3 regions of the Brochothrix thermosphacta DSM 20171 genome follow, and region 3 is predicted to be linked to each of the others. Evidence: riboswitches for the same ligand, from Rfam matches in the RefSeq annotation. Region 3 holds a riboswitch; each other region holds the start of a gene.

Region 1 (2,206 bases), 910 kb from region 3:
GCTGAAACAAGTCCCTAACTAGCAGGACTTGTTTTTTTTATTTTTGCAAGAAATTGTGAAACAAGTGGACTGATTTTAGCTGATTCAATCAAAAAGGCATCATGCCCATAAATTGAACTTAATTCATGATAGGTAACGGGTACGTTGTTAGCTTCAAGAATTGTTCGAGCAAAGCGACATTGTTCAATTTTAAAAAGCTGATCTTCTTTGAAGGCAATATAAAGATAGGGTGTGCGCACAGTGGCAATCGAAGTGCTTTTTTGATTAGGAGAAACAGCATCAAATAAATCGATCATACGTGTCAGGTATAAAAAACTGAGTGCGTCAAAACGTTGGATAAATTTTTCACCCTGATAATTAAGGTACGATTCAACATCAAATAACTGGTGCCAACTTTCAGTGGTTGTTGTGTTTTCATTAAGAGGGGCCATACTAAATTGCGTATCCAACATCCGATCTGTACGGTAGGTTAACATCGCTAACATTCTAGCATGTGCTAGCATTGGTGGTTGTTCTGTATAGCGTCCCTTTTTAAACTGAGGATCAGATAGGATGAGCTGACGCATCACATGATTAAAACCAACATTTTCAGGACTTGAGGCAAGTGGTGATGCAAGATTAATTACTCCCGAGATGAAGTCCGGATAATCAATTGCCCATTGAGTGGCTTGAATCCCTCCCATTGATCCACCGACAACGCAAAAAAGATGATCAATACCCAGCTGTGAAAGTAACTCTTTTTGAACACGGACCATATCACTTGCATGGATTGTTGGAAAATCAAGCAAGTAAGGTTGATTGGTTTCAGGATTAAACGATTGTGGTCCAGTCGAGCCATAACAGCCGCCTAAAACATTAATGCATATTAAAAAATAAGTATCTGTATCTAACATTTTACCTGCACCAACAAAGTCATCCCACCAGCCTTCTTGATCGTCGTCACTATGTTTCGCAACATGGGCATCCCCAGTCAAGGCATGTGTAATAAGGATGGCATTACTTGAATTTTTGTTTAAAGAGCCATATGTTTCATAGGCAACCGTAATGTTTTTTAATTGTACGTGTGATGCAAGATTTAAAGGTTTATCAGTAAATAGAACCATTTCTTTACGATGCATATGTCATCCCCCTTAAGAAAATAAAAAACGCTTAACTACAATGTCAAAATAGACAAAGAGTTAAACGTTGAATGTTAACGTTCAGCACTTATCTGTCAGTAATGACTGTTGGATGTAGCACCGTGAACAATCGTTCCGGTTGCTAAGGTATCAGCGGGCCAAGTCCCTCCACCTTTCTGGATAAGTAGATTCAATTAACATTTATTATGATTGATTGCACAACAGTTGTCAATCTTCATTTTTTTTAGACTAGTAATAGAAATTAGTTTTAAAAAAAGTTATACTAGAGTAATAGGATAAAGACACAAACAAAACAGAGAAAAGAGGCTAAAACTGTGAAAGTGACTATTTTTTCAACTTGTTTAGTAGACATGATGTTCCCAGAAGTAGGAAAAGCAATGGTAGAAGTACTGGAACGCTTTGGTTGTAAAACTGATTTACCAGGATCGCAAATTTGTTGCGGTCAACCTACTTATAACAGCGGTTATCATAAAGACAGCCGTGCTTCAATGATTAATCAGATGAAGGCGTTTAAAAACGCAGAATACGTTGTCGGACCCTCAGGTTCGTGCGTAGCAATGTTAAAAGAATATAAAGAGATATTTAAAGATGATGAAATTTACCGTGATGAAGCGGCAGCGTTGCATGACAAGACATATGAATTCACACAATTTATTGTTAACGTACTAGGTATTACAAATGTGGGTGCTCATTTAGAAGGTAAAGCAACTTACCATCGCTCATGTCACATGACGCGTTTGTTAGGAGAAAAGAAAGCACCGTATCAATTATTAGATGAAGTCGAAGGGTTAGAAATGATTCCACTAGCACACATTGAAAACTGTTGTGGTTTTGGAGGGACATTCTCTGTTAAAATGCCTGATATCTCAGAACAAATGGTGACTGAAAAAGTAGAGGATATTGTTAACACAGGTGCTGAAATTTTAATCAGTGCAGATATGGGTTGTTTAATGAATATTGGTGGGAAGTTTAATCGTGATGGTAAACGTATCCGCATTATGCATATCGCCGAAGTCTTAAACAATGATGTAAAAGTGAAAGCTTAAACGAAGGGAGCTATCAAAATG
Region 2 (2,206 bases), 1.1 Mb from region 3:
GCTATCAATAAATGTTTTTCCAGCTGTCACACCACCTTTAATTCCAAATGTAAAGATTGAACCAGCGCCTTTAGGTAAATATTTTTTCGACAAGTCTTGATAAGGATTTCCGTCTAATTCAGGATAACTCACCCATTCAACAGCAGGATGCTCATTTAAATAGTTTGCCACCGCTCGAGCATTTGACACGTGTCTTTCTACACGCAATGATAAAGATTCTAATCCTTGTAATAAATAAAAGGCACTCTGCGGACTAATTGCTGCTCCAGTATTACGCAATAATTGCACACGCGCTTTGAGAGCAAAGGCTACGTCCGGAACATCAGCATATACTAACCCACTATAACTTTCATCAGGCGTTGTAAAGTCGGGAAACTTACCACTTGCTCGCCAATCAAATTTACCACTGTCTACTAAAATACCGCCTAAGGTTGTCCCGTGACCTCCAATAAATTTAGTTGCAGAGTGTACAACAATATCAGCTCCAAAATCAAACGGGCGAATTAAATAGGGCGTTCCAAATGTGTTATCAATGATAAGTGGAATATCATTTGCATGAGCCACAGCTGCTACAGCTTCAATATCTAACACATTGATACGCGGATTCCCTATTGTTTCAGCAAATATTGCCTTTGTATTAGGTTTAATCGCTGTCTCAAAATTAGTGCTATCATCTGGATCTACAAAACTCACAGTGATTCCTAATTTACTTAACGTTGACTTAAACAATTCGTATGTTCCACCATATAATGTGCTTGCTGCAACAATATGATCACCTGAGTTAGCCACATTTAAAATCGCATAAAAAATAGCTGAAGCGCCCGAAGCAGTTGCCAAAGCAGCTGTCCCACCCTCTAATTGTGCAATTCTCTGTTCAAATACATCTTGTGTTGGGTTCATAATTCGTCCGTATACATTACCTGGCTTACGTAGCTGGAAGAAATCAGCTGCTTCTTCTGCATTTTTGAATACGAACGATGTTGTTTGATAAATTGGAACAGCTCGTGCCCCTGTTGTTGGATCGGGTTCTTGCCCCGCATGGATTTGTAAGGTTTCGAATTGAAACTGATGTTCTTTTGTCATTTTAACCGCTCCTTTTAATGTTATTAATCAAATAACTTATGTAGAGAAGGTGCATTAAATACAAAAAAGCCGTCTCTTCTAAAAGAGGCAGCTTTTTACAATGCTGAACTCTCATCTTTCAGGTTTAAACCTGCAGGAATTAACACCATACGCAAAACGCTGGTTGTCGGGTTTCATAGGGCCTGTCCCTCCACCACTCTAGATAAGAATTAATAAAGATAACGCCAGTCATCTTATTAATCGATTTATTTAATTGTTTCTATCATAACTGATGCTTTATTCGTACGTCAAGTATTTGTTTGAATTTTCAGTTATTTAATCGAAGTGTTCCATTGTGCTTTAAACTAAACTATCGATTGGTACTCACTTAATTTTTAAAAAGGGAATAATACTCATCAGTAGTTAATAATAGCGCTAGCCGTGTTTTTATCTGCTGTTGCAAAAGCCACCTTCCTACTAAATCTCAAAAAAACTCTTCCTGACAAAAAGCGTCAAAAAGAGTTTTTCTACAATATCCCTGCCATTCTACGGGCTATTTTCGTTTTTATTGGATCTGAACGTTTGGTTTTACTTTTATTATTATCCAGTAAAAGCCAAACCACTCCTGCTAAATTTCATAACGCTACAAAAAAATCCACTACTAGACCTGAAATTCAAATCAGAAATAGACATGGATCAGTCTATAACGATTAAAATTTCTAGCCTAAAGAGTAGTGGATGTTTGATAGATTACAATTTATCATTGTTTTACAAGGTAGAATATACTTTTATTATTTTTCTAACCATTCAGTGTGGAATGTACCTTCTTTATCAGTACGTTCATATGTGTGAGCTCCAAAGTAGTCACGTTGTGCTTGAATAAGGTTAGCTGGTAATGTTTCTGTACGGTAACTATCGTAATAAGAAATAGCTGCAGAGAATGTTGGTACTGGAATACCAGCTTTAACTGCTGTTGCTACTACATCACGCAATGCTTCTTGATAGTTGTCAGCGATATCTTTAAAGTATGGATCCAAGAAAAGATTTTTCAATTCTGGTTCTTTACTGAAAGCATCAGTGATTTTTTGTAAGAAACGAGCACGGATGATACAACCTGCACGGAAAAGTTTAGCGATTTCGCCAA
Region 3 (2,206 bases):
GCACGTGCAATCGCTACACGTTGTTTTTGCCCACCAGATAACTGTGCAGGAAAAGCTGACGCTCGATCACTTAAACCAACGATTTCTAAGTATTTCTTAACGCGCTGTTGGATAAGATCTTTTGATAACCCTGCGAGTTTCAATGGAATAGCCACATTATCATATACAGTTGCAGTTGTAAGTAAATTGTAACCTTGAAAAATCATTCCGATTTTTTGACGTGTTTGTTGTAAGTCATTTTTATTTAAATCATTTAGTTTGATACCGTCAACAAAAACTTCACCCTCAGTCGGTGTTTCTAATAGATTGATACAACGTATGAGAGTACTTTTACCAGCGCCACTATAACCAATCACGCCATAAATTTCACCTTTATGAACACTTAAAGAAACGTTATCTAATGCGTTGATTGTTTTTTTACCAACTTTATAATTTTTCGTAATGTTTTTTAATTCAATCATGCCTTACGCCTCCAGTAATACAGTCATTTACCAAGTTGGAACAACCGAACCTTTAAATTGTTTTGCGATAAATTCTTTCACATCATCAGATTGATAATACTTTTTAAGTTTTGCGACAATAGCATCATCTTTATTTTCGGTACGAACAACAAAGTAGTTAGGATATGGGTTTTTAACTAATGGCTCGTGGTAAATAGCATTATCTTTAATGTTAAGCCCAGCACCCATTGCAAAGTTTGTATTAATAGCAGCAACAGCTACTTCACCTAATTGAGCTGGAATTTGTGCAGCGTCAAGTTCAACAATTTGCAAATCAAGTTTATTTTCAACAACATCTTTTTTAGTTGTATTTTCGCCAGCGTTTTTATCAAGTTTAATGATGCCAGCTTTTTCAAAAAGTTGTAACGCACGCAATTCATTTGCAGGATCATTAGGAACAGCGATTTTATCACCTTTTTTGAGATCTTTTAAATCTTTAAGTTTATCTGAGTAGATACCAAGTGGAAATGCTACTGTGCTGAAAGCTTCCGTTATTTTAAAATCTTTTGATTTAACTTGGTTTTTTAAAAAGGGTAAAGTTTGGAAACTATTTGCATCTAATTCCCCTTGATCTAAAGCCGTATTGGGTGTGTTGTAATCACTAAATACTTTAAGTTTCACCGTTACGCCATCTTTTTTAGCAACTTTAGCAACTTCTTGCATGATTTGCTCATGGGGTCCACCCGTTACACCGACTGTAATTCTTTTATCATCAAGTGCTTTGCTACTGTTACCACAAGCAGTTAGAGTGAAAACTGCTACTAAAATAAAGATAAAGCCTACTGATTTTTTGATGTTATGCATAATGATTTCCCCCTAGGATATGTTTTGAAAAAAGATAATAAAAAAAACTTCTCTAAAAGAGAAGTTGGCAGTGGACATACTTCTCTCATCTATCACAATCTATGAAGATTGTGTTGGATTTAGCACCTCATCAAATTAAATTGACAGGTTGCCGGGTTTCATAGGGCCAGTCCCTCCACCACTCTGGATAAGAAATTTATTTAGTTTATTAAACTTTGATAAATATGAGTATAGCTATAAAAAGATAATAAGTCAATCTCTTTCGAATATTCAGTCAATAACAATTTGAAAAAAGTTACTAACTGTGTTTTTGATGATAACGGATACATATCTTTTGAGTCAGGTATAAAAAGATGGTAAAATAAAGTCAGACACAAAGAAATAGAGGGGGAAGATTTTGAAGAAATTAATAAGTATTATGATGGCCGTTGTTATTATGATGTCACCGGTAGGGACACAAGCTATTAACTTTGTCACACCTGATCAATATAAAACAACATCCGTTACAACTGTAAGTGCAAAAATGCGTGGTGGTGGATACCGTTCGAGCAATCGTTCATATAACACTAATAGCAATCGTGTGAAGAGTAACACAAACCGAACAAATACAAATCGTGCCGCTACAAATAAAGCTGTTACAGCGAATAAAGCACAAGCTAAAAGTCGTTTTGGTGGATTCCTAGGTGGGATGATGCTCGGAGGTTTAGCAGGAATGCTATTTGGTGGTATGCTAGCAAATATGGGTGGTTTCGGAAACATCTTGGGAATGATTATTAATGTATTAGCGATTATTATTATTATTCGTTTAGTATTTATGATTATTTCACGTATACGTCAAAATAAAAAAGCGCAAGCAACAGCTGGTGGATACTCAGATAGTCGCCAAATGGATCGTGATCAAG

What was found. Region 3 has a riboswitch for S-adenosylmethionine ahead of V6S17_RS10990 (MetQ/NlpA family ABC transporter substrate-binding protein). Riboswitches for the same ligand answer to the same signal wherever they lie in the genome.
Region 1: another riboswitch for S-adenosylmethionine. It lies ahead of metX (homoserine O-acetyltransferase MetX); the one in region 3 lies ahead of V6S17_RS10990 (MetQ/NlpA family ABC transporter substrate-binding protein).
Region 2: another riboswitch for S-adenosylmethionine. It lies ahead of V6S17_RS03940 (O-acetylhomoserine aminocarboxypropyltransferase/cysteine synthase family protein); the one in region 3 lies ahead of V6S17_RS10990 (MetQ/NlpA family ABC transporter substrate-binding protein).

What each region holds. Positions count from the first base shown of each region.
Region 1 is NZ_CP145608.1:556,258-558,463, forward strand. It holds gene metX (homoserine O-acetyltransferase MetX) at 15-1,118, opposite strand; SAM riboswitch class I at 1,204-1,305, opposite strand; gene V6S17_RS02895 ((Fe-S)-binding protein) at 1,454-2,185, shown strand; gene V6S17_RS02900 (LutB/LldF family L-lactate oxidation iron-sulfur protein) at 2,204-2,206, shown strand, end outside.
Region 2 is NZ_CP145608.1:774,351-776,556, reverse strand. It holds gene V6S17_RS03940 (O-acetylhomoserine aminocarboxypropyltransferase/cysteine synthase family protein) at 1-1,083, opposite strand, end outside; SAM riboswitch class I at 1,192-1,292, opposite strand; gene gndA (NADP-dependent phosphogluconate dehydrogenase) at 1,854-2,206, opposite strand, start outside.
Region 3 is NZ_CP145608.1:2,206,162-2,208,367, reverse strand. It holds gene V6S17_RS10995 (methionine ABC transporter ATP-binding protein) at 1-461, opposite strand, end outside; gene V6S17_RS10990 (MetQ/NlpA family ABC transporter substrate-binding protein) at 489-1,304, opposite strand; SAM riboswitch class I at 1,387-1,498, opposite strand; gene V6S17_RS10985 (DUF2653 family protein) at 1,702-2,206, shown strand, end outside.